Regions from separate parts of the Synechococcus sp. UW179B genome, predicted to be linked through region 1. Evidence: predicted binding sites of a transcription regulator. Region 1 holds the regulator's gene; each other region holds the start of a gene.

Region 1 (5,746 bases):
AAATTGAGTTGCTCAATGCCGGACCAGCGCGTCAGCCATGGTCGCCGGGGAGCGATTGGAGGCTGAGCGGCGTCACGTTGAACGAGCGAAAGACGGTCTGGGAAGTCCAACCTGGCCAGCTCATCAGCTTGGTTTTGGAGCGCGTTCAATCCTCGTGATCATCAAACGGATCGTCGAGATTTTTGGATGGCGGTCCAAAGGCGGTGTAGACCCCCAATCCTGTTAACCCAAGCAGGGCCGCCAGCACCGCAATCGCCACTGACATGGCCGGGGACGAACTTTCCATCACAACTCTCCACAGGATCGACGCCTTTACGGGTCGTAGCCCCTACAGTATCGAGACTTAATTCCACCCGAGACTTCAGCGCTGCCATGGCTCAACGCACCCGTCTGGGAGATTTGCTCCGCCCCCTAAATTCGGAATACGGCAAGGTTGTCCCTGGCTGGGGAACAACACCAGTGATGGGCATCTTTATGGCCCTCTTCCTTGTGTTCTTGCTGATCATTCTCCAGCTGTACAACAAGTCGCTGATCCTCGAAGGAATCAATGTCAACTGGAACGGCTTGGGCCTCGGCTGATCTCAGCGAATGAATGTTTTCGGCATTGGCCTGCCAGAGATGGCCGTCATCGCGGCGGTCGCTCTTTTGGTGTTTGGCCCTAAACGGCTTCCCGAGTTCGGTCGCACCTTGGGAAAAACTTTGAAGGGTTTTCAATCGGCCTCCAAAGAGTTTGAGCGCGAAATTAATAAGGCCATGGCCGACCCTGAACCTGTGGCAGATCAGGCGAAATCGGTAGATCAGGTAACAGTTTTAGAGGCATCCGTAGAGGCCGCTGTTACGCCTGCGGTTGCGCCAAAATCAGAGCCGACACCCCCCTCCGATTGATTTGATGAATCGAGGTGATCTCCGCTTGGTGGTGGGGTTGGGGAATCCAGGCAATCGTTATGCCAACACCCGCCACAACGTGGGCTTCATGGCCTTGGAGCGGCTGGTCTCTCGCGAGGGTGGTGGTTTTCGTTCGACGCCCAAGCTCCAAGGTCAGCTTGCTGATCTGGGCTCGGGAGATCGGCGATTGCGCTTGTTGATGCCCCAAACGTTCATGAACGACAGCGGTCGCTCGATTCGGGCTGCGCTCGATTGGTTCGGGTTTGAGCTCCATCAGCTATTGGTGCTCGTGGACGATATGGATCTGCCGCTTGGTCGTTTGCGTTTGCGCGCCCGCGGCTCTGCTGGTGGCCACAACGGCCTGAAAAGCACCATCCAGCATCTCGGCACCCAGGATTTTGCGCGTCTGCGGATAGGCATTGGTGCACCCGGGCAAAATCCCAGTGAGCGCAAGGCGCGAACGGTGTCGCACGTTCTGGGAAGTTTCAGTCGTGAGGAGGAGCCCCTGCTCGACAAGGTGCTGGTGGAGGTGGTCGATGGTTTGGAGCGGATTCAGCAGCAAGGTCTCGACCTCGCCGGCAATCACATCAATGGGCTTCAGTTGGCTCCCACCAACCCTGAGGCGTGATGGCAGCGCTCCCCGTTACCACCGCCCACTTACGGGTTCAACGCCAGAGTTTTGCAGATCAATGTTTGGAGGGAGACGTCCAGGCCGGAGGCTTCAATTGGCAGTTCAGCTGGTTTTTTGATCGTGGCGAGTTGAGTGTGGAGCCGTCCTTGGGGCGCGCGTTGATTCAAGACGCGCTGCTTCGCTTTCTTGTGAAATCTGACTATGACCTGGAACCTGGAGGGGACTACACCTTCACCGTGAGAGCCCGGTTCTGAGGGGATCGGGACCCGGCCATTGCAATGGTCGATCGAGATGGTCCTCGAGGATGACGAGCGCAGCGATGGCATCGAGATCGCCCGATGGGATGCGTAGGCCTTTAGGAAGCAAGCGTTTCCAGCCCCGTGCCGGCCACAACTGCCAGTAACGCTCTCTGGCTCGCAGGGTGGTTCCCGTTTCGTCGACGACGCGGACCGGCAGGCTTGCAGGCAGTTGTTGTTGCCAGATCATGCTGCTGGTGCCATCCCCGATCACCAGTTCAGCAATCTGGGCGGTGTCCCCCTGAGTGTCCGCCATCCAGACGCGAAGCTGATCAAGGACGTCAGCGCTGGGGATCACCATCCCTTGAAGCACGGTGTTCGTGGCGGTGTCTGCGAGGAGCAATCCGCATTTGCTTCGGCCAGGATCCATGGCGACAACGCGAGTCATCGGCTGAGACGCAGCTGGATGGCGATGGGGTCTGCTGTTTCGCTGCGGCGTAAAGCCACCGCTTCCAGCCCCGCGAGTCCTCCGTTGCGGTCGATCAGCTCTTGGCCAAGCGCATTGATGGCATTGCCATCAAACTGCAATCCCTTGCTGAGAGAACCGCGTCTTTGCACCTCGGCCAATGTGGAGGCGAGGAGAAGGTTCAGCCGATTGCGTACGGCTTCAGGGTCGCGTTCATTGCTCGCCAGGGTGGTGCGTGCCAAGACCTCACCCTCCCTGGTCACCGTGACATTGGGAAGCACTTCAGGGAAGGCGTAGACAACGGTTTCGCCCAGCAGCACATTGGCGGCTGAACGGATGTTCACAACCCAGGTGCCAGGTTTGCGAATCGTTTGTTCCAAGCGCTTGATGTCAGGTCGCGGAACCAGCAGGATCTGACGCTCTGCCGGTTGGCCAGGCAGGACCTGTTGATAGGCCTGCAGATTGGCGTCTCGGAGCAACTGATCGATCACCGTTTTTGCCTGATCGGGGCGTTCGAGCTTCAGGGTCACGGTGGCAAGCGGCTGCCCGCTGCTGATGGCGACGTTGCCGCGCCGCAGCGCGAGGAGCGTGTCTTCCAGTTGATTGAGTTCTTTCTCGCCATCGCGAATTTGCGTGCGCACGGCAGAGAGTTCCTGTTCGGTGCGTTGGATCTCGATATCTTTGGCATCCACGTCTTGGCTCAAGCGCTGTCGCTCCGCTTCCAAGGATCGGGTTTGTTCCTGGAGGGGCTTGAGGGTGCGACGCAGTTCTGTCGCCCGTTGTTGGGCCGTTGTGAGCTCCTTGCTGGCTTGCTCCTGAGCGCGTTTGCTGGTTTTGAGATCGGCGCGACTGCTCCTTAATTTGGCTTCGAGAGCATTCAGTTCAAACAGCCCGACCCTGAGTTGCCGACTGACCAAGAGCAGGAGTCCAAGGGAAAGCGCACTAATCAGACTGCCGGTCAACACCGTGATCACCACGGCTGTGCGCTTGGGACGCAGTCCAAGCAAGCTCAGCCGAGCTTTCCCCACGCGAGAGCCAAGGCGGTCCCCCAGGGTTGAGAGCACGCCTCCAAGCACAAGCAGGGCGAGAAGTAGAAACCAGCCGGTCACGGAAAATGAAGGATCAGAGTTCGGATGGGAGCTCCATCTTCACCTGCATGGTCAGCTGAACCGCTTGGCGAGAGCGATTGGATCGAGAACAGTGATCTTTTTGCGATCGATATCGACAAGGCTCGATGACTTGAGGTCCCCCAGGAGACGCGTGATCGTGACGCGTGTGGACCCGATCGCCTCGGCAATGGCTTGGTGGGAAAGGCGTAAATCGATGGTGATCCCCCGTTGACCAGGCACACCGAAATCTCGACAAAGCACCAGCAGAAAGCTCACCAGTCGAGACGACATGTCCCGATGGGTGAGGGTTTCGATCATCGTTTCGGTCTGGAGAATCCTGCTGGACAGCCCCTGCAACAACAGCAATCCCACACTGGTGTCGTCTTCAATGGCCTGCCGCACGGATGTGGCTGGAGCCGTCACCATCTCCACCCTTGTGAAAGCGATTGAGTGATAAAAGCGATCGGAGCGGTGACCTGTCAGCAAGGACAGAACGCCAAACAAACTGTTTTCTCGCAACAGGGCAACAGTGATTTCCTCGCCGGATTCATAAACCCTGGAGAGGCGGACGGCACCTCGACGAATTAGATAAACCTTCTCAGCGGGGTCGCCGGGGAAAAAGATGGTTTTCCCGCGCTCCACCATCTCGGTATTAGCACCATCGAGACCACGAATGACGTCTTGAAGGGTGCGGGTGGCTGGAGCCGTTGGAGTTCCGAAATTCAAGCCCACCGGGCGGATGGTGGGAGGGGCGTATCGGCTGAAGCCGCGGCTGACTTCGGCCATGGTCTCTACTCGTGTTCCGGGATGCTATGGATCAGCACCCCCTGTTCATGTAGCAAGGAACACGAAACCCCGCATTTTCACCTAGGGGAGAGAGCCGAATTCTGATCCTGCATAATTTGCTTGAGCCCAGGCTCGGCAAGGTCCAGTAGGTCATTGAGCTGGTGACGACTAAAGGGAGCGCCTTCCGCCGTTCCCTGCAGCTCCAGCAAATGCCCCTCTCCGTTCATCACGACATTGAGATCCACATCGGCTTGGCTGTCTTCGCTGTAGTCGAGATCGAGCAGGGGCCGATTGTGAATCACACCCACGGAGACGGCTGCCACCTGGGATTGGACAGGGTTGCTGGTGAGGACCCCTTGTTGAACCAGCCGCTCACAGGCCCGCTGAAGGGCGACCCAAGATCCGCTGATCGCGGCGGTGCGGGTGCCCGCGTCCGCCTGAATCACATCACAATCAATTTTCAACGTGTTTTCGCCGAGAGCCTGCATGTCGAGGGCTGCGCGCAGGCTGCGGCCAATCAGACGCTGAATCTCCTGGGTGCGTCCGCTCAGTTTGAGGAGTTCACGGTTCTGTCGCTCTGGAGTGGATCCAGGCAGGAGTCGGTATTCGGCGCTGAGCCACCCCTGGCCTTGATCTTTGCGCCAGCGAGGCACGCCTTCTTGATGACAAACGCTGCAAAGAACGGCGGTGCGTCCGCTGTGGATGATCACTGAACTCAGGGCAAATCCCATCGGATCCCAGCTGATCGAGAAGGGGCGAAGTTCGCCCGGCTGACGTCCGTCATTGCGAGAGGTGCCAGTCATGAGCCCACGGTGCGGAGATGCTTTGAGCCTGCCAGGTGGCTAGGCACACCATGGATGGTGTCAAAACACTTGTGTCTTGGACTTTCACCGCTAGATTCATCCACATCCGGATTTGCCGGACATCGGCGAATGTGATGACCGTCAGCCTCAGCCCTACCCATCATTCCCGTGAGTCGCGGACAGTTGACCACAGGACTCTCGAGCAAGCAGGACTCAGGCGACTCCCCTCTGTGGAGGTTCGTCCACCGCTGCATTTGGTGGCTCCGGAAGGTCAGCTTCAGGTGCATACCGCCTCCTTTCGGGGGAGTTTTTCTGGTGTTCTGAGCCAGGCGCTGCGCACGGCAGGCCTGGGGAGTCATGTCTTAATTGCTCAGTTTCTTAAGGGTGGAGTGGGCCAAGGCCCTCAAAGCAGCCTCACCCTCTGCGATCGGCTGAGATGGTTGCGCCCTTCCGTGACGGAATGCCTTTCAGATGCTGCTGATAGCCGCGATGACGAGGTCAAAGAGGCGGTTCAGGCGGTTTGGCAGATCTGCAAAACCCATCTTTTAGAAGGCACTTTGGATCAACTCGTGTTGGATGAGATTGGCTTGGCGATCGAGCTGGGCTATCTGAGTCATGAGGATGTCTTGTCAGTGTTGGAGCAACGGCCATCCGCCATGGACGTGATTGTGACGGGGCCCGCGATCCCTGCAGAGATGATGGAGATGGCTGATCAAGTGACGGAACTGCGTCGAGGTTTTTAATGCTGAAGAACGATCGCTGGATTACGGATCAAGCAGATGCAGGCATGCTTGAGCCTTTTCAAAATGGGTTGGTACGCCACTTGGATC
Region 2 (5,746 bases), on a different contig from region 1:
AGGCCTGGCGGGAAATGCGATAGGGCATGAATCAGGCGTCGAGGGGTCCGTTGATGTGTCCGTTGAAGCCGACCACGCGGCGTGCTCCAGCAAACGGGATCAAATTCACGTCGCGGTGATCACCCGGTTCGAAGCGAATGGCCGTACCGGCTGGAATATCAAGCCTTTGACCGCGTGCAGCGTCACGGTCAAAGATCAGAGCAGCATTAGCTTCTTGGAAATGGAAGTGGGACCCCACCTGGACGGGGCGGTCACCGCTGTTGGCAACGCTGAGGGTTGTGACCTCCTTATTGGCGTTGAGTTCCAGTTCGCCGGGTTCCGGTATCAATTCACCGGGGATCAGGAGTGCCATCAAAAGAAGCCTTAGCGAATGGGGTCATGCAGGGTCACGAGCTTGGTTCCATCGGGAAAAACCGCCTCGATTTGGACTTCATCCACCAACTCTGGAATGCCCTCCATCACCTGGTCGCGGCTCAGCCAAGTGCTGCCTTCCTGCATCAGGTCGGCCACAGTCTTCCCATCGCGTGCGCCTTCTAAAACCAAGAAGCTGAGCCATGCCACGGCTTCAGGGTGGTTGAGTTTGAGACCACGCTGGAGTCGACGTTCTGCCAAGAGGGCAGCCGTAACAATGAGCAGTTTGTCTTTTTCCTGGGGGCTGAGGTGCATGGTGACCTTGCACTCTGTCTAGTTTCTATCTCCCTGGGGCCGCGGAATGTTCAAAATGAACGCTTAGACCCTCAATGGACGTTCTTGTAAGGGCCAGACCCTGGGAATCTGAGGAGGAGCCAGGTCTCGTGCTCGACGGGTGCGAGCCCAAATCCTGCTGAACCAGAAACGGGCATCACGGCTTGAGAAGCCGCTGTAACGGGCGATCAGCCCCTGGGGGAGAACGCCGCAATGCATCTGGCCTTCGAGACCCTTTCGATCTTGCCGAACGTCATCGAGGAGGGTGTTGATCGTTTCTGTAGGGAGAGGGAAGGGTGCCGCCCAAACGAAGGTGCCGAAGACGGGTTGTTGATTGAGTCCATGGATTCCCTTCAGCGCTGCGTCGCTGATTTCGAGTCTGTCAACAAGTTCCCAGCGCTTACCTTCAGGCGTTTGGCGTTGGATCTGAACGCCTGATCTCCAGCACCCCCGCCCCAAGGTTTCGTTTGCGGCAGTGCGCCCGAGACGCACAATTTCTGCGCTGAGAAAGGATCCATCCATCGGCAAGGTGACGCTGAGGTTTTGTTCAAACAGAGCGTCGGCGTAGAGCACAAGCTCTTGGGGTAGCCACTCCAAATCGCTCTCTGCATCCAGCTCTGCCACCACCTGTTGGCGGGCCCATGCGCCTCGGGGATGGCGTTGGCTGCGACCGACGGATCCATACACCTTTTGTGCGGCCACGCTGGTGATCAGGCAGCGACTGTTCGATTTCAAGCTGAGGTTGATGCTCAATTGATCTCCCCCCACGAGACCGCCAGCGGTGTGAAGCAGTGGCAGCTCGCAGCGCCCGTTCTCCCCCCGCTCGGCGCGCATTAATTTCAGGGGCGCGGTGCAGCCCCCCTGAAATTGACTGCCGCTGCGGCCTTCAGCAAACAGCAGGTTGCAGGTGCCGTGCCATGGGTCAAGTCGATGCATCTAGGCACGCTCGACGCCAACTCTGCTTAGCTCTGTAGCAAGCACTACCAAATAAAAGTGTGCTGTTTGGGCAGTCTTTGTTGTGTGATCTCTTTGGCTGTCTGAACCCTTGGATGTTGGCTTGATCGTGTTGGACCATCGCCTCTTGTCTGAGGAGCCATTGCCGGGCGCCACCCCGGCGGCCATGGAGTTGCCGCTGAGTGCGGATCAGCGCACGGTGCTGCGCGGACGTCGTCGCACAGTGTGTGGTCGAGACGTGTTGTTGCAGCTGCCGCGTGAGCGCCCGTTAACACCAGGTGATCGCCTCACCGATGCGCATCATCAGGTGCATGTGCTGGTGACTGCGGCTCCTGAGGAGTTGTTGCGAGTGGAGGCAGCAACGCCGCTTGCATTGCTTGAAGCTGCTTATCACCTAGGAAATCGTCATGTGGCTCTTGAGTTGCATGAGCATGAGCTGTTGTTGCTCAACGACTCCGTCCTCGCCACCATGCTTAACGGTCGCGGATTGAAGGTGACACGGTGTTGTCGTCCCTTCATGCCAGAAGGCGGTGCTTACATCGGCCATCAGCACGCATGACATCGCTTGCATTGCTGCAGTTGGTGAGTCCTGCCTTGCCCGTTGGCGCTTTTAGTTATTCCGAGGGTCTTGAAGTTTTGATCCAGAATGGTTCATTGATCGATGAATTAGATCTCCAACATTGGATTGAAGCGGAGCTTCAAAGGGGTGCCCTGAGGTTGGAGGCAGCGGCATTAAATCCATTGCGCGTTCAGCTTCAACGCTGGGAGCAAGAAAGGTCAGAGATGCCCAGCGAGTTGATGTCTTTGGATGGTTGGTTGTTGGCTTTGAGGGAGTCGGCTGAGGTGCGTGCCCAGCAAGGACAGATGGGCGGTTCTTTGCTGCAATTGATGGTTGATCTTGGACATCCATTGCCTCAGCCGGTGGTGCTGGCTTGGCCGGCAGCCTGGGCTTGGGCTGCTTTGTCGTTGAAGATTTCTGAGCTGGAGATGGTGGAGGGTTATCTCTACGGTTGGGTTGCGAATCAGCTCAGTGCAGCGGTTCGCTTGGTGCCTCTGGGTCCCACCACGGCTCAACGGATCCAGCAGCAGCTGTTGCCGATGATTCGTGAAAAGGCATCTGTGTTGAAAGATCAAGACCCGTACACCCTTTGGTGTGGTGGTGCTGGTGCGGGGCTGGCCCAGTTGGCGCATGCTGAGTTGTATTCACGTTTGTTCCGGAGCTGATGAGCAGCAAACTCAGGCTTGGCATCGCCGGGCCGGTGGGCTCAGGCAAGACAGCGCTCGTGGAAGCGCTGTGCAGGAGATTGCGCAATCGCCTGCAATTGGCGGTTGTGACCAATGACATTTACACCCAAGAGGATGCCCAATTCCTGACGCGTTCAGGTGCCTTAGAGCCTGAGCGCATCCGTGGGGTTGAAACCGGAGGGTGCCCTCATACGGCGATCCGAGAAGACTGCTCCATCAACCGAGCGGCTGTGGGTGAACTGGAACGTCAGTTTCCAGGCCTTGATCTGGTGATGGTGGAGAGCGGAGGTGACAATCTTGCGGCCAGTTTTAGCCCCGAATTAGTTGACCTTTGTATTTATGTGATTGATGTAGCGGCTGGGGACAAGATTCCTCGCAAAGGCGGTCCTGGAATTACACGATCCGATCTATTGGTGATTAACAAGATCGATCTGGCTCCCCTTGTTGGTGCTGACTTAGCCGTGATGGAACAGGACACGCTGAGGATGCGGCGGGATCGACCCTGGTGCTTTACCAACCTTCGAAATGGGGAAGGACTCGATCTTGTGGAAGCATTTGTGTTGCAACAGATACCAAATTGACGCGTATTTGGTTTGCCGATTGGCAAATGGTCTTCGTTGATACAGGAGCTTCTTTCTTCAGATCGGTACCTTTCGAGCTCCGGCGTTGAAACGTCGTTCCTCTTGTTTTGATACTCATGAGTTCATCATTGTCCAAGCGTCTCTTTGCCGGCATGGCCGCAGCGTCGCTGGGTCTGGCCGTCACAGCTTGTGGTGGTGGCGATGAGAAAGCCTCCAACGTTGAGTTTGACGACAGCGTTACCGTTGGCATTCTTCACTCTCTGACTGGCACGATGGCCATCTCTGAGTCCACCTTGGTGGATACAGAAAAGATGGCCATTGATGAAATTAATGCTGCCGGTGGTGTTGAGGTAGATGGTAAGAAGTACAAAATTGATTACATCGTTGAAGACGGTGCCTCCGACTGGCCCACGTTTGCTGAGAAGTCCAAAAAACTCATCGATCAGGACAAAGTTCCTGTTGTGTTCGGCGGTTGGACCTCTGCTAGCCGTAAGGCAATGCTTCCGGTGTACGAATCGAAGGATGCTTTCCTCTATTACCCGATTCAGTACGAAGGCCAAGAGTGTTCGAAAAATATCTTCTATACCGGCGCGACTCCTAACCAGCAGTCTGAGCCAGCGACCAGCTTTATGTTCGAGAAGTCCCCAGCTGCAGGCAAGCCCTTCTATTTAGTGGGATCTGACTATGTGTTCCCTCGTACGTCTAACACCATCACGAAGGAGCAGGTGAAGTCTCTGGGTGGAGAAGTTGTTGGTGAAGATTATTTGCCTCTTGGTAATACGGAAGTTGCTCCGATCATTGCCAAGATTAAAAAGGCTTTGCCTGATGGCGGTGTGATTATCAACACCCTCAATGGTGACCAAAATGTTGCTTTCTTTAAGCAAATTCAGGATGCTGGAATTACTCCTGAAAATGGTTATTATGTGATGAGTTATTCCATTGCTGAAGAAGAAATCAGCACAATTGGACCTGAGTTCCTTGAAGGTCATTACGGCGCTTGGAACTACATGATGTCCATTGATACGCCGGCATCCAAGAAGTTTGCTGCTGACTTTAAGGCAAAGTATGGAGCTGACCGTGTTGTCGCTGACCCTCAAGAGTCTGCATACAACATGGTGTACCTCTGGAAGATGGCTGTTGAGAAAGCCGGTACTTTCGATGACGACAAAGTACGTGAAGCCCTGATTGGTATCAAGTTCGATGCTCCTCAAGGCCCAATTGAGGTTCGTCCTAACCATCACATCTCTCAAATCGTTCGGATCGGTGCGATTACTGCAGAGGGTCAGTTCGAAATCGTAGAAGAGTCGGATAGCCCAATTGATCCTCAGACTTGGAACCAGTTTGAGCCCACATCGAAGGGCTTTGCTTGCGATTGGTCTGATCCCAGTAAGGGAGAGAAGTACAAGCTCTGATCATGAATAGCTCCATCGACTGATGGCTTGCTTTTAGAGGGGTCCCTTGGGGGCTCCTCTTTTCATTTTTTTCGCTTACTAGACACCCCCCGTGCAACTGCTTTTCGAAAGTTTGTTCAACGGTGTGGCCATCGGCTCTGTGTTGCTGATGGCCGCCCTTGGACTGGCCATTGTGTTTGGCTTGATGGGTGTGATTAATCTCGCTCACGGCGAATTAATCATGCTTGGTGCCTATACCACCTATGTGGTACAGCTCATTTTCAAACTTCCTCTTCTTGCGCCTATTTACAACGCCTACGTATTGGTTGCTATTCCATGCGCCTTCGTTGTGAGCGGTGTTGTTGGTATTTTGCTTGAACGCACAGTGATACGACGTCTATATGGGAGTCCACTGGAGACTCTGCTTGCTACGTGGGGTGTCAGTTTGATTCTCCAGCAGTTTGTGCGCAGCGTTCCGCTTGCTTATGCGGCAGGAATGGTTGTGTTTCTAGTGCTCGGATTCAGTGTTCCGTTGTTTCTTCCAAAGACCTTATTGGAGGGTCGTCAATCTCGGTTTGTGCGACTAGGTGGTTGGGCTGTTTCTGCTTTCATTGGCGTGTTATTTGCGGGTGGATTGGCCTCGCAAATTAGCCGTATTGCCAAGGCAACATCCCGCAATGTGGATGTCACCGCTCCGAAGTGGATGCGCGGTGGTCTCGAATGGATGGATCTCACCTTTCCTGTGCCACGCCTTGTGATCATTGTGATGACGTTGATCGCCGTTGTTGGGGTGATCTGGTTCCTTAACCGCAGTGTTTGGGGTATTCGGATTAGGGCAGTCACGCAGAATCGTTCGATGAGCGATTGCCTCGGCATTCCGACTGACACCGT
Region 3 (5,746 bases), on a different contig from region 1:
GCGAATTTCGGTGGAGAAGCGATCGAGCGAGGCCCCAACCAGGGCCAGCACCTGCACGTAGTCCGCGTGGCGATCGCGAGAGATCACCTGGGTGCTCGCCGTGTCGGGAGTGAGGCCGAGAATCTCGCAGGTGATCTTCTCCACCTCTGGATCCGTATTGGCGTAGGTGCCCATCGCTCCGCTCACCTGGCCTACGGCCACATCACGCTCCAGGCGAGCCAAACGTTCACCATTGCGGCGGGTTTCAGCCAGCCAGCCAGCCAGCTTGAAGCCAAAGGTGATCGGTTCTCCATGGATCGCGTGGGAACGGCCGATCATCACGGTGGCCTTGTGTTCCACCGCCAGCTTGGCAATCGCGGCGTCCAAGGCCGCCAACTCTTGGCGCAGGAGAGCGACGGAGGCTTTCAACTGCAGCGCCAGGCCCGTATCGAGGACGTCACTACTGGTCATGCCGACGTGGATGTAACGCCCGGCATCGCCAACGTGCTCGTTCACATTGGTCAAGAAGGCGATCACGTCATGGCGAACCTCGGCCTCGATCTGAAGGATCCGCTCCGGTTCAAACGCCGACTGTTCGCGAATCGTTTGCATCGCGTCCTTGGGGACACGACCAAGCCTGCAGTTGGCCTCACAGGCTGCAACCTCAACATCCAGCCAACTTTGGTATTTGGCCCGGTCTGTCCAGATCTCGCCCATCTCGGGCAGGGTGTATCTCTCGATCAAGGGCCAGCGCGTGGCGACAACTCAACCAATGTATGGCGCTGAAGGCTGGGATATGGCGTGTGGCGTTAAGCAGAGGTGAGGCGGCGATGCTCCACTTCCCACTGAACGTTCTGTCCCCAGGCTTGCTGACGGACCCAGCACAGGCCTCCCCGACATTCGATCACTTGAAAGGGGGGGAGATCCTTGGGGTGGTTATCGAGGGTGACAAATGAGCCTGGAGCCAAGAGCTCGAGGACGCGGTTCGAAGCCTCGCTGGACTTGCGACAGAATCTGGCCCGAAGGGATGGGCGGCGTCCGCTTTTGATATTGAAGACGTTGTTGGCTGACACGGACTTGCGTGCGGCTTGCGAAGATCTTCAGGGAGGTCTGCGGAACTCGGGGAGGAACTCCGGTATTTGTTTCGGTTTCACGGTGCTTTTATGTCGAAATGGCTCGTAAACAGCGTTTAGATCTCCACATGCTGACGTTGGGTTTGGCGGCATCTCGTCAGCAAGCGCAACAACTCATTCGCGCCGGCAAGGTCAGAGACCATCGCGGCCAGCTGCTCGATAAGCCAGGTCAAACGGTTTTGCTCGATCTTGCGTTGATCGTGGAGCAGCCTCCGCGGTTTGTGTCGAGAGGGGGTGAAAAGTTGCTGGCAGCGTTGGAGGCTTTCCCTGTCGAGGTGGAGGGGCGCACCTGCCTTGATGGAGGAATTTCGACGGGTGGCTTTACCGATTGTTTACTGCAACATGGTGCCCGTCAGGTGTATGGCATCGACGTTGGCTATGGCCAGACGGCCTGGAGTTTGCGCACGGATGAAAGGGTTGTGCTCAGGGAGCGCACCAATTTGCGCCGATTGAGCGCAGCTGAGCTGTACGGGCCTGATGACGTTCTTCCCACCCTGGCTGTCGCGGATGTGTCGTTTATCTCTTTGGCACTCGTGCTTCCGGCGATTCGCGCCTTGTTGGAACCGCAGGGAAGCGAAGCTTTGGTGTTGGTTAAGCCTCAGTTCGAGGTGGGACGCGAACGGGTGGGGAAAGGCGGGGTGGTGCGAGATGGTTTGGCTCACAGGGATGCAATTGCATCAGTGATCTCCGCGGCACACTCCCAGGGCTGGAATGCCCAGGGAGTTGTGGGGTCTCCGATTACCGGCCCAGCCGGCAACCACGAGTACTTGTTGTGGTTAGGCGAGCATGATCAAGACCACCTCTCTGATGAAGTGGTTCGGAAGGTGGTTCAGGACACCCTGCAATCAGAGGGCTGAACTGTCGCGATCGCCTGTGCGAATGCGCACCACGGTTTCGACTGGGGAGACAAAAATCTTGCCATCGCCGATCTCGCCTGTTTTTGCTGCTTCTGCAATGGCGTTGATCACATCATCGACGCGGGCATCGTCGATCACCACCTCAACTTTCAGCTTCTGCAGAAACTCAACAGTGAATTCAGAGCCGCGATAGCGCTCCACTTGCCCCTTCTGACGACCGAATCCGCGCACTTCGCTCACGGTCATGCCGACGATGCCGGCATTAACCAAAGCCAACTTGACATCTTCAAGCTTGAAGGGACGGATGATGGCTTCGACCTTTTTCATGGAATTGTTGAGTAATCGATCTTTCGAGTGTGTCAGGAATTGAGCTGAGATGACAGGGCCGGAAGAGGAGAAAGGTTCAATCCGGCGTTCGAAGCGTCCTCAATCAGCTCATCGACATTGGCTGGGCTCAGCGTGGCAAGGCCCTCAGCCAGAAGCTCCCAATGGGACTTTTCAAAATGCGTTTGTAACCAGAGCATGCCGTGGACACTCTCAGGCTGGAGTCGGAAGGCCTGTCCTTCGCTAATCAGTCTGAGATCCATCGCATACACATCCATCTGGTAACCATTAGGCCTGCATTTCGGCCTACGGGTTGTACGCGTTGATACCAAATCAACCAGCACAGAGGTCCACGCAGCGGTTGTGGATGGCTGGCTTTAAGGTCGAGCGCTGAAGATTTCCGTATTCGTTTGATGAGCAACCCCGGCACTGAGCTCACCAAAACTCCGCTGTATGGCGAAAGGGCTATTGCAGATGCCGAGTTGATCTGTTTCGACAACCCAAGGCCTGGGCGCCCCTATGAGGTGTCGATCGAATTGCCGGAATTTACCTGCCTCTGCCCGTTTTCGGGTTACCCGGATTTCGCGGTGTTGCGCTTGATTTATCAGCCTGGACCTCGGGTGGTCGAGCTGAAAGCGATCAAGTTGTACGTCAATCATTACCGCAACACTTCGATCTCTCATGAAGAGGTGGCGAACAAAATTCTTGATGATCTCGTCGCGGCCTGTGCCCCTGTATGGATGGAGCTAGAAGCTGATTTCAACCCTCGTGGCAACGTTCACACGGTTGTGAGGGTCAGTCATGGGAGCCGTCAACCCTGCTGATCAGGACTGGTAATTCAGCCGCGAAGCCAGCGAGATTGCGATTGCATAGTCCGCCGATGTGCAGCTTTCTCTGGGATGGCTGCAAGGTTTCTGGGTCAAGCACGGCCCAGAGTTGTCGGGTTGCGATCAAGCTGAGTCCTCCGCCAAGCAGTGTGATCGCAAAGCCTGCATAAACCAGTGGGACGCCAGGGTCACGCTTAAGGAGCAGTCCGCTGGCGGGCATGATGTCGGCCACCCTCAGGGGCAATCCTTTGATTTCAGTGGATGCTCCGCCAGGTCGCAGGTTGCCGAGCAGCGATCCGTCGGCATCGAACACCTGAACAGGGCCTTGTTCGCTGCTTGTGCTCATCAGCACTGGCTCAGATCCATCCGGCCGTGTGGGAAGCACCAGACCCCAAATTTGTTCACCGAGTTCGGGAAAACTCCGAAGAGGTAATTGCAATTCAGGGCTCTTACCGATTTGCACGGTGATCGCAGCCAGCGACCAATCCGCTTGATAGACCGTCATCCCTCGATAGCGGAGTGGATGATTCACGCTGATCATGCGCTGCTCTGAGGGGCCTCCTGGCGGATCGAGCCTCAGCGTTGAGCGAAATTGTTCGGTGCGTCCTGCTGGATCACGCTCAATCGCGAAGCGCTCGAGGGTGAGCGAGAGCCTGTTGTTTCCAGACGGGTCTAGAAGATCGAGAGCTCGGCCAGGGGCAAGGAAGCGTTCCAAGCGATTTCCAGCCAGTGCTCCCCATGCAGCCCCGATAAGCAGCAGGACCAAGCCGGTGTGAACCAACAGGGGCCCTACCTTCCCAATCACGCCGCGCCGCGCCGCAAGGCGATCCTCATGCCTCTGGACCGCCCAGCCTTGCTGCTGCAGGTGGGAACTCAGCGCGTCTAGGGCCGATGCACCGTTGGAACAGCGAATTGATTCGGCCAGTGCCAACTTGCTCAGCTGCCTGGGTTGGCGATAGTCAATCCAACGCATGGTGGCGAGCAGCGCTGGCCATTGACGACGCCAGCTGCAGAGGATCAAGGCCAACCCCAGCCAAGCCAAAAGGCTTAAAAACCACACGCTGGAATAGATGCTGTCCAGCTGCAGTTGCAACATCTGCTCGCCGTTGATCAATCCGAGCCATGGGTCCGCATTGAAACGCTCGAGATACAAATCAGGCGCTTCGTTCTGCGGAAGAATGGTCCCAAGGGCACTGGCTCCTGCAATGAGCAGAAGGAGCAGGATCGCCAAACGAAGATCGGAGAGCAGCGCGAAGAGTCGGCGAAGTGCAGGCATCGGATCAGGTCAATCTCGCTAACAAGGTGAGAGTGCCTGTGGCAAGAAGGATCACGCCACTGATCGGTGGAACCCACCGGCCGATGGGACGTAACGCCAGCAAGCGCGGCAGGGAGGCTGCCAAGTTGCCCGCAAGCAGGAGAGGCAGCACTTGACCTATCCCAAAGCTTGTCAGCATCAGCACGCCGAGAAGGGGGCGTCCCGTGCTGGCAATCCAACCGAGCAGGACGGCGAGTACGGGGGTTGTGCAGGGTGAAGCAGCAAGCCCAAATGCCAACCCGGCTGCCACCGGGGCAAGCGGAGCGGGCACCCTGCTGGTCCAACGCATCGGGTCCGGCCCGGCTGGAAGGGGAATTCGAACCACTCCGAGCAGATTGAGTCCCATCACCACTGCCAACGCCGCAACAAGGGTTGGGATCAAACCGGGAACTTGACCGTAAATGCGGCCGAGCAAACCACTCAGGCTTCCCAGCACGACCAGGGCGCCAACGATGCCAGCGCAAAAGGACAGGCTGCGTTGCCAAGGTTTCTGCTGGCTATCAAAGCCTGCTAAGTAGGCGAGTGTGATTGGCAGCAACGACAGGGAACAGGGCCCCAGGCTTGTTAAAGCTCCTCCTGCAAAGACAAGAGCCACAGTGATAGGACCAGGCTGCTGCAGCGCATGGCTGAGCAGTTGCTCGCTGCTGCGGGCAAGGTCGGACAGTGCCAGCTCGAATGAGAAAATGGTTGTACCGGTGAGGCCGGGATCAATTCAAGATCACCTTATCCACGACGCTGTTGCTCTCGGAGGCTGCGACCACCGATCAAGCCCGTGGATTCGAGTGAGCAGCGGATCAACAGGCCAATAATCACCATGCTCGAGAGCAATGAATTGCCTCCGTAGCTGACCAGTGGGAGGGGGAGGCCTGTTGTGGGCATGGCACCGGAGGCCACGGCAATGTTCATCAGTGATTGTCCAACCAGAAGGGTCGAACAGCCAATGGCTGTCAGCCTTGCCTGATTGCTTCGGCAACGCAAGGCAACACGAAGCCCCAAGAAACCCATCAGCATCAGAAACACCAGCAACATCACAGAGCCCACGAAACCGAACTCTTCGGCGTAGACAGCGAAGATGAAATCTGTGCTTTGGATTGGCAGGTATTGCAGTTTCTGGGTTGAAAGGCCGAATCCCTGGCCAAAAATGCCTCCTGAACCAATCGCCAACAGGCTCTGAATGAGTTGATAACCATCGCCTTGGGGGTCGTTCCAAGGATTGAGAAACGAGATCACCCTGATGCGCTGGTATTCGTTAATCAGGATGCTGCTGATTCCGAGCATGCCTCCAGCTAGTGCGGTTCCAAACAGCTGAAG
Region 4 (5,746 bases), on a different contig from region 1:
GGGTTCTTCGGGAAAGGAAACGCCAGCACTTCAGAAGCTTTAGAGGAGCAAGTACGCGCGGGAGCATGCGGTCTCAAACTGCATGAGGATTGGGGCACCACGCCTGCCGCCATTGATGCCTGCTTGTCGGTAGCCGATCAAATGGATGTACAGGTCTGCATCCACACCGACACCCTGAATGAAGCCGGCTTCGTTGAAGACACCATCGCCGCCATCAAGGGCCGAACCATTCACACCTTTCATACCGAAGGTGCTGGCGGCGGGCATGCGCCCGACATCATCAAAATCTGCGGAGAGGCGAATGTGCTTCCCAGCAGTACCAACCCCACACGTCCTTACACCCGCAACACCCTCGAAGAACACCTCGACATGTTGATGGTGTGCCATCACCTGGATCCAAAAATCCCTGAAGACGTGGCCTTTGCAGAATCACGCATCCGCCGCGAAACGATCGCAGCTGAGGACATCCTTCACGATCTCGGCGCCTTCTCGATCATCGCCAGCGATTCCCAGGCCATGGGACGGGTGGGAGAAGTGATCACACGCACGTTCCAGACAGCCCACAAAATGAAGGTTCAACGCGGAGCCCTGCCAGAAGATTCAAGCCGCAACGACAACCACCGTCTGAAGCGCTATATCGCCAAAGTCACCATCAATCCAGCCATCGCCCATGGCATCAGCAGCCAAGTTGGGTCTGTAGAGACAGGCAAACTCGCCGATCTGGTGCTCTGGAAACCAGGATTCTTTGGGATACGACCGCAACTCGTCGTCAAAGGCGGATCGATCGTCTGGGCCCAAATGGGTGATGCCAACGCCTCAATCCCCACACCTGGGCCTGTGCATGGAAGACCTATGTTTGCCGCCTTTGGCAAAGCCCTTGCGCCCAGTTGCCTCACCTTTTTGAGCGATGCAGCCCTCAACGACAACATCCAAAGCAAACTCGGACTGGAACGCACCTGTATTGCCGTAGAACACACCCGTGACGTTGGCAAAAGTGCGCTGAAACTCAACTCAGCACTTCCAAAGATGAGCGTGGATCCACAGACCTATGAGGTGTTTGCCGATGGCGAGCTTCTGACCTGTGAACCAGCGGAGGTGTTGCCACTCGCCCAGCGCTACCTGCTGCTTTGATCGCGACCGACCAAAGAACATCGTCCAGAATGACATCAATAAATGTTCAATAAAAGATTCCTAGACCAAGAAATGGTTCTCGCCACTGCTTGATCACCGACACATTAATCCAGAAAAAGTATTAACCGAAACCAAAAAACCGTCCTGCGAACCAGTTGGCATTGCGATCAAGCGATCGGTAACAAATAACACATAGCCCAACAGACATGCAGATCTTTGATGTCTAAGTTCAATGGTGAGCCAATGTTCAATGAGTATCGGCCAACCCTTGGTTACGACGAATATTTTTGTCAGAAGGAATCCGCTCCCAGAGCAGATTTAGAGCCACTGCTGTCGTCGCTTGGGCAGATTGGGCTCACGGAACTGAATCGAAATCATGCTTCGGCCGCAAACCTCCTCCGACGACTCGGAGCCACCTTCCAGCTGAATGGCGCAGGATTAGATGGGGGAGAAAGAATCCTGCCCTTCGATCCCCTGCCAAGGCTCATTCACCTCAACGATTGGGCCAAGCTCGAACGTGGTCTTCTTCAGCGCTTGGAGGCCATCGATCGGTTTTTAGCCGACGTCTACGGACCACAGAGAATCCTGAAGGATCGTGTCATTCCAAGGGAAGACGTGGAAAGTTCTCAGGGCTGGAGACCCCAAATGCAAGACATCCAGCTCCCATTGAATCGCTGGTGTCACATCTCAGGACTGGATCTCATCCGCGACGAAGAAGGCACATGGCGCGTGCTGGAAGACAACCTGCGCTGTCCATCCGGTGTGGCCTATTTCCTCGAGAACCGACGGGTGATGAAGCGGTTATTTCCCAGCCTGTTTGCTGGTCGAACCGTTCAACCCATCGACGACTATCCCTCGAGATTGTTGCAAACACTGCAGGACTTAGCTCCTTGGGCAGATTCACCACGCGTTGTGCTGCTCACACCAGGAGTGTTCAACAGTGCTTACTTCGAACACAGCTACCTCGCTCAACAGATGGGCGTTGCCCTGGTGGAAGGGCGTGACTTGATCTGCGAAGACGGCCGCGTTTGGATGCGCAGCACCACTGGACGAGAAGCGGTGGATGTGATTTACAGACGAATCGATGACGATTTCCTCGATCCAAAGGTGTTCCGTCGCGATTCGGCACTTGGCGTGCCTGGATTGATGGATGTTTTGCAAAATGGCCGCATCGGCATCGCCAATGCTCCAGGAACTGGGGTCGCCGACGACAAATTGATCTACGCCTATGTACCAAAAATGATCCGTTATTACCTTGACGAAGAACCGATTATCGACAACGTCCCCACTTATCTCTGCTCCCAGCCAGATGATCGCCAATACGTTTTAGAAAACCTGGAAAAACTTGTAGTGAAGTCTGTGGCTGAAGCAGGGGGTTATGGAATGTTAATCGGACCACAGTCAAGCCGAAGTGAAATCGCAGAATTCGACTCAAAAATTAGAGCAAATCCTCGAAATTACATTGCCCAACCAACATTACAACTCTCGACCGTTCCCTCACTAAGCAATGGAGAATTGTTTCCTTGTCATGTGGATTTAAGACCGTATGTTTTACGCGGAGCATCGAACTGGGTCAGCCCGGGTGGACTCACTCGCGTCGCCCTGAAACGTGGCTCCCTTGTGGTGAACTCATCGCAAGGAGGAGGTTGTAAAGACACATGGGTTGTTGGTGACAGCCAGATTGTCAAAGACAGGCAGGTTGAACCAAGCATCCAGGAGGCAATGCCGTGCTGAGCCGGGTTGCCGACTCCTTGTATTGGATTAATCGATATGTGGAACGCGCAGAGAACATTTCTCGTTTCCTGGAAGTGAGTGAAGCCATGGCGTTGGATTGCCCTCCCGGCAGCGCCGAACCATGGCTTCCACTCATTGATGCCAGTGGAGACAGGCAGAGCTTTGATCAAGTTTACCCACTGCGATCTCCACGAGATGTCTTGGGGTTTCTGCTCCTTGATCGCGACAATCCCAACAGCATTCTGAGCTGCATTGCCAATGCAAGAGAAAATGCTCGCCAAATCCGTGATGTGATCACCACAGAAATGTGGGAGCAACTGAACGACCTCTACTGGAATGTTCAAGATGGTGAGTCAATCTGGCAAGAACCAGATCAAGAACAGCTCCGCAGCATCCGAAGAGGTTGCCAGCTTTTCTATGGCATTACGGATGTCACCCTAAGCCGTGATCAGGCCTGGCTCTTCAGTCAACTAGGCCGCTGGATCGAACGCGCCGACAAAACATCCAGGATCCTGGATGTGAAGTATTTTCTTCTACTACCAAACACAAAAGAAGTTGGTGGGGTTCTTGATGAACTTCAATGGATATCTCTACTTCGTACAGCTGGGGCTTATCAGATGTACCGGCAAAGTGTTCAACAAGCAATCACGCCGTCTTCCGTGGCCAGGTTCCTTTTACTGGATCCAATCTTTCCACGATCAGTGCGCTTCTGTTTGCAACAAATCAACGACACATTGCAGCTAATCCAACGACAACCACAGCTGGGCCCTCCTGATGATCTCGAATGCCTGCGCGGGCAATTGCTTGCCAAGTGGAGCTATGTACGGATTGATGCCCTGATTGAGCGGGGGCTGCACGAAGCCATCGACGAATTACAGGAAGAGCTCAATCAACTGCATCAACTGATTCACGCCCGATATTTCATCACCACCGACCTTGGCTCCATTCCCACTGATCCATCATGCGCGCTGAGCTAATCCACTGCATCACATATCACTACGACGCTCAAATCAGTCTGAGCGAACACAGGCTCTGCATGCGACCTCGGGGCCATGGTCATCAGCACCTGATCGATTACCAACTCAACATTTCACCCCAGCCCTGCCATAGCCATGAACTCGTCGCAGCCAGCGGCGATGCCATTCGACGCGTGCGCTTTCAAAACACCACGGATGAGCTCCGCTTCGAAGCATGCAGTCGCGTTGAAACCACGACTTCAGCACCGTTACTGAAATGTCTCGACGGGCGCGAACCCCTGCTCCCCTACCCACGTGGTCGATTGAATCCAGATCTTCAAGGAGCGTTAGAGGGCTGGCTGCCAAACGGCCAACACGATCCCTCAGCAGTTGCCTTAGCTCAGGACGCCTTGATGGGCACCAACCAACAAGCGCTGCCTTTCCTCAAACAGCTCATCGAGATGATTCAAGACAGGGTGAAATACACCCAACGCCATCAAGGAGCCGCCTGGCCAGCAGGCCGAACTCTGCGAGAGCGGGTTGGGTCCTGCCGCGACCTCGCCATGCTGATGGTGGAATGCTGCCGAAGCATTGGTTTACCGGCTCGATTTGTCAGCGGGTACCACTTAGCGAATCCGGCACCCGAGTCCTACGACCTGCATGCCTGGGCGGAGATTTATCTGCCAGGTGCAGGATGGCGTGGGTTTGATCCCAGCGCCGGTGGAGAAACAACCGATCGCTACATCGTGCTGGCGAGTTCCTCCCGCCCAGATCTCACGGCAGCGATCACGGGCAGCTTCAGCGGGCCGGCATCCACGCAAAGCCACCTGAGTTGGACCATTCAAGCCACCGTTGAGGACAACACCAATCAACCGGAGAACAAGACGGCTCTTATTCAGGCAGCTTGAAGAAGCGGCTCAACACCATGCAACACAGGACGCATGGCACCTTTGGTCGTCACCAACCTCAAGGCAGGGATACGACCACTGTTATAAACACGAAACTCACGGGTCAAAGATGCCTTCTCTTCACGAACCGCTTGATTGAGCACGACAGATCCATCTAGATCAGAAATAGATCGATGAAATGTTCCTGGAGGAATGCGAAGAATGTCGCCGCCAGACGCCAGACGAACAATATGAAAAGGCTGATCCCAAGCAAAATTGACCAAATAAAACGTTCGCCCTCCACTAGCGGCTAACAGGTTGTCTTCTTGATGGGGATGCAAATAAAATTGCCAATCTCCACTCTCCTCTGCATCCGGAGGACTTACCGCTGGCCCACGGTGAATAACTAAGTCGCGAGCATTCGAATCAGAAATCGTGACATCAAAAAAACGAACAGATGGAGTATCCCGAAAACGCGTATAAGGAATAAGCTCGAACATCGCAACAAAAAGTCAGTAATTAGCTTTAACGCTTATACCTCGTTTAATCCGTAGCGGATGCCACTCATCCACCCAAATAAGCCATCTCGGCGTGATGGTTTGCTGGCTGCTCTAACCCACGCTCTTCACTAAAACGATCAGAACGGCGCGACCACAGCCCAGTCATCACCTCTGCAAGCACAGAATCGGAAATATCCTCTCGAAGCCATGGACGCAAATCAAGACCTTCACTGGCAAACAGACAGGTAAACGCTTGCCCGTCTGCGGTGATCCTAAGACGATTGCAATCAGAACAGAATGGCTCTGTAATTGAGGCAATGGTGGCAACAGAACCTTCACCATCTTCGTAGATCCATTGACCACTTGTTCCACCAGGTTGACGACCAAGGGATTGAAGCGGCCAATTGCTGTGAAGAAGCTGAATCATCTCACTGGCCGGCATCACCTGATCACGACACCAGCCATTGCGATTGCCTACATCCATATATTCGATCAAACGCAATGGCAATCCTTGTGTCCTTGCAAAACGCGCCAATGG

The links. Region 1 encodes NtcA, which controls nitrogen genes in cyanobacteria. Its sites were predicted from a motif close to GTANCNNNNGNTAC; they were not measured.
Region 2: a site for NtcA is predicted at 1,655-1,668, ahead of DXY38_RS08950 (urease accessory protein UreD). Genes of this name have one in related genera too.
Region 3: a site for NtcA is predicted at 2,609-2,622, ahead of queF (preQ(1) synthase). Genes of this name have one in related genera too.
Region 4: a site for NtcA is predicted at 1,250-1,263, ahead of DXY38_RS08930 (circularly permuted type 2 ATP-grasp protein). Genes of this name have one in related genera too.

Annotation. Positions count from the first base shown of each region.
Region 1 covers NZ_UCNZ01000006.1:182,773-188,518, forward strand. Annotated here, with positions in the region: gene DXY38_RS03525 (alpha-mannosidase) at 1-158, shown strand, start outside; gene psbN (photosystem II reaction center protein PsbN) at 146-286, opposite strand; gene psbH (photosystem II reaction center phosphoprotein PsbH) at 373-579, shown strand; gene DXY38_RS03540 (TatA/E family twin arginine-targeting protein translocase) at 589-885, shown strand; gene pth (aminoacyl-tRNA hydrolase) at 890-1,513, shown strand; gene DXY38_RS03550 (DUF3146 family protein) at 1,513-1,770, shown strand; gene DXY38_RS03555 (resolvase) at 1,748-2,200, opposite strand; gene DXY38_RS03560 (DUF3084 domain-containing protein) at 2,197-3,327, opposite strand; gene ntcA (global nitrogen regulator NtcA) at 3,379-4,113, opposite strand; gene rph (ribonuclease PH) at 4,191-4,916, opposite strand; gene DXY38_RS03575 (cob(I)yrinic acid a,c-diamide adenosyltransferase) at 5,051-5,659, shown strand; gene dcd (dCTP deaminase) at 5,659-5,746, shown strand, end outside.
Region 2 covers NZ_UCNZ01000021.1:40,503-46,248, forward strand. Annotated here, with positions in the region: gene ureC (urease subunit alpha) at 1-28, opposite strand, end outside; gene DXY38_RS08940 (urease subunit beta) at 32-352, opposite strand; gene DXY38_RS08945 (urease subunit gamma) at 364-666, opposite strand; gene DXY38_RS08950 (urease accessory protein UreD) at 730-1,620, opposite strand; gene ureE (urease accessory protein UreE) at 1,730-2,197, shown strand; gene DXY38_RS08960 (urease accessory protein UreF) at 2,194-2,862, shown strand; gene ureG (urease accessory protein UreG) at 2,862-3,464, shown strand; gene urtA (urea ABC transporter substrate-binding protein) at 3,581-4,876, shown strand; gene DXY38_RS08975 (branched-chain amino acid ABC transporter permease) at 4,968-5,746, shown strand, end outside.
Region 3 covers NZ_UCNZ01000007.1:44,804-50,549, forward strand. Annotated here, with positions in the region: gene purB (adenylosuccinate lyase) at 1-723, opposite strand, end outside; gene DXY38_RS04025 (hypothetical protein) at 789-1,052, opposite strand; gene DXY38_RS04030 (TlyA family RNA methyltransferase) at 1,151-1,969, shown strand; gene DXY38_RS04035 (P-II family nitrogen regulator) at 1,958-2,296, opposite strand; gene DXY38_RS04040 (hypothetical protein) at 2,329-2,556, opposite strand; gene queF (preQ(1) synthase) at 2,707-3,117, shown strand; gene DXY38_RS04050 (cytochrome c biogenesis protein ResB) at 3,089-4,396, opposite strand; gene DXY38_RS04055 (cytochrome c biogenesis CcdA family protein) at 4,401-5,069, opposite strand; gene DXY38_RS04060 (FtsW/RodA/SpoVE family cell cycle protein) at 5,159-5,746, opposite strand, start outside.
Region 4 covers NZ_UCNZ01000021.1:34,206-39,951, reverse strand. Annotated here, with positions in the region: gene ureC (urease subunit alpha) at 1-1,131, shown strand, start outside; gene DXY38_RS08930 (circularly permuted type 2 ATP-grasp protein) at 1,375-2,865, shown strand; gene DXY38_RS08925 (alpha-E domain-containing protein) at 2,859-3,842, shown strand; gene DXY38_RS08920 (transglutaminase family protein) at 3,827-4,729, shown strand; gene DXY38_RS08915 (redox protein) at 4,717-5,208, opposite strand; gene DXY38_RS08910 (GTP 3',8-cyclase MoaA) at 5,273-5,746, opposite strand, start outside.